Regions from separate parts of the Sporosarcina sp. FSL K6-2383 genome, predicted to be linked through region 2. Evidence: riboswitches for the same ligand, from Rfam matches in the RefSeq annotation. Region 2 holds a riboswitch; the other holds the start of a gene.
What was found. Region 2 has a riboswitch for S-adenosylmethionine ahead of MKZ10_RS18155 (methionine biosynthesis PLP-dependent protein). Riboswitches for the same ligand answer to the same signal wherever they lie in the genome.
Positions count from the first base shown of each region.

Region 1: linked by a shared signal. The riboswitch ahead of metA (homoserine O-succinyltransferase) and the one ahead of MKZ10_RS18155 (methionine biosynthesis PLP-dependent protein) in region 2 are both predicted to bind S-adenosylmethionine.

Region 1 covers NZ_CP152017.1:2,857,937-2,862,235, forward strand. Annotated here, with positions in the region: gene MKZ10_RS14100 (GNAT family protein) at 1-283, opposite strand, end outside; gene MKZ10_RS14105 (hypothetical protein) at 387-1,094, opposite strand; gene metA (homoserine O-succinyltransferase) at 1,156-2,064, opposite strand; SAM riboswitch class I at 2,165-2,272, opposite strand; gene MKZ10_RS14115 (hypothetical protein) at 2,434-2,613, shown strand; gene MKZ10_RS14120 (hypothetical protein) at 2,761-2,925, opposite strand; gene MKZ10_RS14125 (protein phosphatase 2C domain-containing protein) at 2,922-3,728, opposite strand; gene MKZ10_RS14130 (NUDIX hydrolase) at 3,786-4,244, opposite strand; gene MKZ10_RS14135 (hypothetical protein) at 4,279-4,299, opposite strand, start outside.
Region 2 covers NZ_CP152017.1:3,593,859-3,598,157, reverse strand. Annotated here, with positions in the region: gene MKZ10_RS18165 (pirin family protein) at 1-195, shown strand, start outside; gene metC (cystathionine beta-lyase) at 251-1,441, opposite strand; gene MKZ10_RS18155 (methionine biosynthesis PLP-dependent protein) at 1,438-2,559, opposite strand; SAM riboswitch class I at 2,686-2,792, opposite strand; gene MKZ10_RS18150 (AI-2E family transporter) at 2,867-3,895, opposite strand; gene MKZ10_RS18145 (DoxX family membrane protein) at 4,200-4,299, shown strand, end outside.

The DNA.
Region 1 (4,299 bases), 740 kb from region 2:
TTTCCCCTTCACGATTAACAGTGTCTCTAATAGTTAATTCTCCTGAGCCAATCATTGTGGCAGTTTTCTCTTCAAAAACCACAAAAACAAAGCGTCTACGCGGAATTTTCTTGGCATCCAGTAGTACAGTTTCCACAAAAAACAAGGTCTCTTCTTCAGTGTTTGGTCCCCATGGTTGGTATTGGCTGACTACTTCCATCGAGGAATATTTATGTACATCTGTCCAATCTTCTTGTACCATTTCTCTCCATTGAATACGTTTTTTGGGTTGCCATTTTTCCATGTACGCCATCCCTTTCTTTTAAATAAAGAAGCACAAAGTACATGAAGTGTACTCAGTGCTTTCTTATAATAAAACCTATTCCCTCACGGTTCTGAATGCTATTTCAATCAACTTTTTTCTGTTTCTGCTCTGACTTTGGATTCATCCAAAAGTGTGTCATTGGTTGTTCAGGATTCGTCAGAAGTTTTGCTAAATGAGAAGCTGTCATCGTATAGCTACTTTCTATTTTTTCTGTTAAGAAGTTAGTTCGCTCGTAAAAAACACCTCGTAGATGATCCAATTGCCTGAGTATCTTTTCAGTTAAGCCTTCTTGATGATCCAGTCTGCTAATGATGACTTCCTGGGAATTCGTTTGCTCTGAAATCTGCTCTACTATTCGCTGTTGCTGATTCAATTGTCCATTCAATTTAATAGCCATTTCTTTCGACGATTCACTAACTTGCATCTGGAATTCCTGATTCACTACCTGCTGATCCACTAATATTTGGTGGTATTTTTGAAGTTTATCATCCAACTTCACTAACGACCCCGTAACATCGTTTTCATGTTTTTCACGTTGTATTTCATTTTCCTGTAATTCATTCAAACCAGCACGAATTGTTTCCAATTGATTTGACTGTGCTTTTTTTTGTTGTTTTAAAATCATTTCAAGGTCGTTCATATGGCGATTAAGCGTAGCATTTGCTTCCTTCTGCTCCTCTATCCACTGTGTTAATGAATCTATTTTCGAATGACTTTGATTATGCTCGACGAGATTCGCATCATTGTTGAAAACATCCGAGTGACTTTGACTGTTAATAAATAACCCCATTTACTTAAGCCCCCTTGTCATACTATCTTATGCAAATGGCGACAAAGCGGTTAGCACGTAGTTACTCCCAGACAAAAGGTGTTTCTTGATAAACATAATAATTCAACCAGTTAGAGAAGAGCAGATGAGTATGTGAGCGCCACGTATTTAATGGCTCTTTGCTCGGGTCATTGTTCGGGAAATAATTCGCCGGTGGATCAATGTCGATACCCTTTTGTAAATCACGCGCATACTCTTCTGCAAGCGTTGTTGCATCGTACTCAAAATGACCGGTAATCATAATATGTTTATTATCGTTAGAAATGATAATAAATGCACCGGCATCCTCAGACTTTGCAAGTAGATGTAAGCGAGGGTCATTTTCAATTTCTTCCACAGAAACAGCTGTATAACGTGAATGTGGCGCTCTAAATTCATCGTTAAATCCACGTGCCAAATTGATTGTCGGATCAGATAGACGGTGCGTAAATACGCCCGAGCATTTTTTAGGCAAATCAAATTTGTCAATTCCATAATGGTGATACAATGCCGCTTGTGCGCCCCAACAAATATGTAGTACCGATGTCACATGTTCTTTTGACCAGTTCATAATCTCCTTCATTTCGTCCCAGTAATTCACATCTTCAAATTGGAGATGTTCGATTGGCGCCCCTGTAATAATCATGCCATCAAAACGACGATGCTTAATATGCTCAAATGTTGAATAGAAATTGTCCAAGTGAGACTTGCTAACATTTTTCGATTCATGAGTTGCCATATTCATAAACGTTACGTCAACTTGTAGTGGTGTATTGCCTAATAAGCGTAAAAGTTGCAACTCTGTGCGCTCTTTCTCTGGCATCAAATTCAAAATAAGTATATTTATCGGTCGAATATCTTGTGTAGTTGCACGTTCCTCATCCATGACAAATATTTTTTCCTTTTTCAATAATTCACCGGCTGGTAATTGTTTAGGTATGTTGATTGGCATCGTTTATCTCTCCCTTTTCTCTATTTAGTATGTATGCTGAACATAAAGAAAAATCCTCTTTTCTGTATGATAAGAAAAGAGGATTAGCTTTAGGCTCTTGTTCTTATCTCTCAAGACAAAAGTCCTGTTGGAGGTAGCACCTTTCTGACGATGTCAGAGGTTGCTGAAGCTTCACCGGGCCATATCCCTCAGCTTCTCTTGATAAGAATATTCAATTAGATTCAATTATACGCTTAAACTTTATATTGTAAACAGTCTTTTTACTTTTTGAATAATTATAAGTCGCAGCTTCCGTCCGATTTTACAGAATAAATTCATCACTTCAGGCCATATTAACTCCGTACTACATGTTTGAAAGGAGTTTTTTTCATGGGTAGAGATAACAAACAAGGTAGCACCAAGAATTCGCGTTCATTACCCCAAACGCCGAAAAGGCAAAAGATTCAACCGGGCGATATGAAAGAAGAAATGGCACGTGAGTTTGAAGAATTGAGCAATTTCAAGCCTATGCGAGAGCGCATGATTCCAAACGAACGGAAAAGAAAGTAAGACATTTTTTGCGATGTTAGCACCTAACCTACCATGAAAAAGGCGATACCCCGCACAGCAATGAGGCTCGTGCGGGGTATTTTTTTGTCATCTTATATAACGGAGGACGGCTTTATTTAATTCGATTGGTTGCATGTTTTTCTCCACTTAATTTCTATATTCATTTATTCTTCCTCGCAAGCGATTCATTACTTCTTGATGAGTCTTTTTCCGGGTCATCGGATTCGCACTTTCGCTTTCAGCTTCAGCTAACTTTCTATATAGTTCAGCAATACTATTTCTCAAATCTGAAACAGGCCGTATTTCCTTCATTGGGCTTCACCCTCATTATCGCTTGGAATGCTACCTTCCTTTTCTACCTCGACAGTCCAAGAGATAATTGTCGTGCTATCCCTTACATTTCGCCTTTCAATCTCCATCAACATCCTTGATATACTTTCATCGAGTGCTTCTGCATTTAACACTTCTACCAGATTTTGTGGATTTGTAAAAGGTTCACCTGGACATTCTAACAAACCATCTGTTGTCATGAAAATGATATTTGTCCCTTTTCTCAATTCCCTTGTCCCAGATGTATAGCATGGAACCGTTTTTTCAAATGTATTCACTTGTCCAATCCACTCGAAGAACTGCCTTTGATTCAGTTGAAATTGGTTAAGGGCAATTAATTCTGGATGCAATAGATAGACCAAGCAGTCTCCGACGGAAAACCACCATATATAGTTATCTTTCCTTACGACAACAAGGCAAGCCGTTTCTCCTGTGACATTTCTACATGCAGCCAAAAGTTCATCGGATTGAAAAATTCCAAGCAACTTGTCTTCCAATTTTTTAAACCTTGGAGGGCCTTCCATTGATAAAATCTCTGACAAGCCTTCTTTATATTGTTCGAATGTACGAATGACAAGTTCCGCACTTTCGGCACTTTTATGTGCATCGAGAATAACTGCAAATTCCCAGTCATCAGTCTGCCAGACGATACAACCGTCCTCATTTTTTGTTTGACCTGCCGAAGAATTACCGCCAAAACGTCCTACCGCTACACGATTCATCCATTGAACATCTCGTTCATCAACGTAATCCTTTTTACTTCCTACCCAAGAGAATTCATTCATGACGATACGTTTCCAAATAGGCTTTGATTCGTATGAAATAATACTCTTTCATGCCATTCATTCCTCCCAATAAATAGTAATAAATTCATTTATAATTGGAATTTCAGGTGGATTTAGTGTGGGAGGGAGCTCATCATAATGAAAAAACGCTAAATCCGACACTTCATGTTCATCTTTCTTCATGACACCTTCATACTCCGTACAGATAAAAGTAGTGATGACATTGTAAACCTCATCACCGTGCGGATATTTATAATAAAATTCTTTACCAGAATAAACATTGAACAACGTTAAATTGTTGGCAACCAAATTAGTTTCTTCAAATAACTCACGCTTCGCTACTTCTTTTAGCGTCTCTCCCGGTTCCATGGAGCCTCCCGGTAACCCCCAATTCTTGTTATCCGATCTTAATTGCAACAGTAGTCGATTGTTTCTGTCTATAACAATCACATTAGCACCTGGCATAATAAGAGGACGATGACCAACAAGTTTTCTTAATTCTTGTATATATCCCATGTAAAATCCCCCTTACAAGCAATTAATAGAAATATTATTTCGATTGCCCATACAT
Region 2 (4,299 bases):
GTTCTCTGGCTTGAACGTGGAGTGGATACTGAACAGACTGAATTGACCATTCATGCGACAGAGCAATTACGCGTCGTCTTATATGCAGGACAACCGATTGGTGAAAAAGTCGTCGCACGTGGCCCATTTGTGATGAATTCAGAAGAAGAGATTGTTCAAGCATACAAAGATTACCGAGAAGGCAAATTCGAGTAAGTTTTTTAAAGACCCCTTGTAAATGGGCATTCCATTTACAAGGGGTCTTATTGGCTTATGATGAAGTTTTTGCTGTGACTAATTTCTCTGCAACCTGCAAGGCTTGATCAAAATCAGCTATCAAGTCATCGACATGCTCAAGCCCTACTGAAAAGCGCAGCAGACCATCTGTGATGCCACGTTTTTCTCGTTCAGCTTTAGGCATTGCAGCATGGGACATTTGTGCTGGATAAGAAAGTATAGATTCGACGCCACCTAGACTGACGGCGAAAACTGGGATTTTGACGTTTTCGACAAATGCTTTGGCTGTCTCTCTGTTTGGTAAGCGGAATGATAATACAGCGCCTGCACTTGTTGACTGTTTTGCATGGATAGTGTGTCCTGGATGATTTGGTAAGCCAGGGTAAAACACTTCTTCCACTAATGCATGCCCATCCAAATAGGCAGCGATTTTAGTTGCGGAGGCAGTTGATTGCATCAAGCGAGCGCCCAATGTTTTGATGCCTTGTATGAGTGCATAGGAATCTTGTGCACCTAAAATAGCACCGAAAGAATTTTGGATGAATGCTAAGCGATTGCCGAGCTCCTCATCCTTTGCCACAGCGAGACCAGCGATGATATCACTATGCCCCGATAAAAACTTCGTTGCACTGTGCAGGACAATATCCACACCAAGATCGAGTGGACGCTGATAAAGAGGTGACATGAATGTATTATCAAGGAATGTTAAGCATTCATGCGCTTTGGCAATAGTGACGACCGCTTCAATATCCGTAATGCCAAGACGTGGATTGGAAGGTGTTTCGATGTAAATTAATTTCGTATTTGGTTGGATAGCTTGCTTGACTGCTGCTAAATCGCCTAAATCTACAAAAGTATGATCAATCCGGAATTTCGTCAATACTTCAGTGACAAAACGAAATGTTCCACCGTAAACATCCTCGGTGATGACAATATGATCATCAGCAGACAACAGCATGAATGCAGAGGAAATAGCAGCAATGCCAGAAGCAAATGCCAGCCCTCTCGCACCGCCTTCCAAGGCTGCAATTGTTTTTTCCAAAGCATCCCTTGTTGGATTGCCCGAACGACTGTAGTCATATGGACCGAACTTATCAAAGCTCTCCTGATGGAATGTAGAGGATAAGTAAATCGGAACGTTGACAGCACCTGTTTTTTGCTCAAAATCGCCACGTGTCGATGCGTGGATAATCGTCGTTTCCAATCGTTCTTCATGTGAACTCATAGTTGAGGCACCTCGCTTTTTAATGTGGCAAATACTTGTTTCAAATCGGCAATTAAGTCTACCGCATCCTCTACTCCTACTGAAAAGCGTAACAATTTTTCATCGACACCTCGGCGTAGTCGTTCTTCCAGCGGGATATCTGCATGGGTTTGTGTCGTTGGGTAGGTAATGAAACTCTCCACACCACCAAGACTTTCTGCAAATGTAATGAGTCTTAGGTTTTCTAGAAATGGTCCAACCCATTCGCCCTCTTGTAGGCGGAAGGATAGCATCCCACCTTTTCCTGGATATAGTACATCTTTGACAAGTGGCTCACTTTGTAAGAAATCTACAATAGTTTTCGCATTGGCATCATGCTGCTTCATGCGTAAATGAAGCGTTTTTAATCCACGAACGATTAACCATGAATCGAAAGGCGACAAAACCGCGCCAATCGCATTGTGATTAGTACCAAGTTTGGTACAAAGCTCCTCTCCCTTCGCCACAACCAATCCAGCAAGCACATCATTATGACCGCCAATATATTTCGTTGCACTATGCAAAACAATATCAGCGCCAAGCTCAATTGGTCTTTGGAAATACGGTGTGTAAAATGTGTTATCGACAATGAGCAACAAACCATGCCTTTTAGCGAGTTCTGCGTATTGAATAATATCAATTTCCTGCATCAAAGGATTGGTTGGTGTTTCGATAAAAAGGGCTTTTGTTTTCTCTGTAATCAAGTTCTCAGTCTCTTTAACGTCTTTATAATCTGTATACGTCGTCGTAATCGAATAGATATCGGCATAATAGTCTAGCAGACGATAGGTCCCACCGTAAATATCTTCTGGACCAATCAATTCGTCGCCTGAGCGGAATAGAGATAACACTAATTGAATCGCAGCCATACCGGAACTACAGGCAAAACCCGCGTCTCCGCCTTCTAAGTTCGCAATGCCTTCTTCTAAAATGGAGCGTGTTGGATTTTTGGTTCGTGAGTAGTCATAGCCAGTCGATTGACCGAGTCCGTTGTGCTTAAAAGCTGTAGATAAATAAATCGGTGGGTTCACCGCCCCAGTTTTCAAATCGCTGTTATTTCCTAGCTGCACTAATCGTGTTTCAAAACTTTTGTTTGTCATTGTCATCATCCTTTTCGTTTGAAATAAATTACGCCGGGCTGTAAATGAAGAGGGAATCCCTGCAGAATAAAATTGAAAAGAGGACCCTCTATAAGAAGAGGGCCCTCAAAAATATTGAAGTCAATCTTCTTATCTTCAAGACAGCTATCGTCTATTGGAATTAGCACCATACCCTAATTAGGCTGGTTGCTGAGACATCATCGGGCCACTCCCTACGTCTCTCTTGATAAGAATAAAATATGAAGTTGTTAGAAAATATTAATTTATCCAACTCTATCACGTTGAGAAAAAAAAGACAAGAGGATTATTAATCCGACTTGTCTTTTTTGATGGTGGGTGTCTTATCTGTAACATCTAGTATGTCTAGCAGGAACACAAACACAGGAATCCCAATAATCAATCCCCAGACGCCAAAGAAGTTTTGTGAAAAAATGAGCACAATAAACGTATAAAAAACGGGTAAATCTGTTTTCGAAGACATCAGTTTTGGATTTAAGATATAAGCTTCAATTGCATGGATAACCATGACGGCTATAAATAAGTAAATGACTGTTAAGTATCCGCCAATCGTAAAACCAATAATAGTGAGGGGGACTAAAGAAATAATGACCCCTGCGACTGGGATGAGCCCTAAGAAGAAAATCATAATGCCCAATCCAATAATTTGTGGGAATCCAAGTATCATCAAAATAATGACTGATAACACTGTATTCACAAGTGCGATAATAAACTGAGCTTCTATTACTTTTCCAAATGTACGCGAAAACTTTTTCCCGAAGAATTCAATTTCATAATAGAACGGTGCAATTTTACTACTTTTAAATTTATTCGTGAATTCAATTAAACTTGGCTTTTCAAGAAGGAAAAACAGGCTAAGGATTAAGGCAATCAATACTTGAACACTGGTTTTACTAATATCTGTAAAGGATTTTAGTAGAAATGAAAAACCATTTTCTAAATAGGCAGTAATTTTTTCACTAGAAACGATGGACTCAATAAAATTGATTAATGGATTATCGTAGGATTGGGTAGAGAAGCTTGTAATCTGCTTAATTAACTGGCTGATTTCTAGTGAAATAATCGGTAAATACTTAACTAGACCAACCGTCAGTATACCGACAATCGTCGTATAGAGTAGGAGAACGAGTGCTTTTCGATTGAGGCGGACGTGCTTGAACGTAAATTCTACAAGTCGATCCATCAAAAAGGCGAAAATAAATGTTAGTAGAATTAAATTCATCATACTTCTGACGCTGTACAAAATTAAAATGATTAAAGCAAAAATAATGACCCGTTTTACTCCTTTATTCTTAAAGAAATCAGTTATCACTTCCATATTTAGATAATACCCCTCATTAATTATTTTGAGTGAAGATTATGTCGTAATACGTCTACTAACAGTATCAGCCTAAAGAGTAGATTTTACAAGTGGGAACTCCAGTCGTTATCCATCTTTTTAGAGATATTCTACCCAATTATATGTGTAAATAACGATTAGAAAAGTATTTTCCTCCATTTTGCAAAAAAAATAGAGAGACACGTATTAATTGAGATTGGTTTATGTAATAAGACATTACTGTGAACATATGGAAAACCGACTAATATTATTATATAATGTAAGCAAGAGAAGGAGTGATACTATGTTGAAGAAAAGCACAATTATCATCCCGGAAAACCCGCTGTCTAGTTTTTTATTCAGCGATACGCGTTCGGCGGTTATTTGGTTATTTATAAGACTTT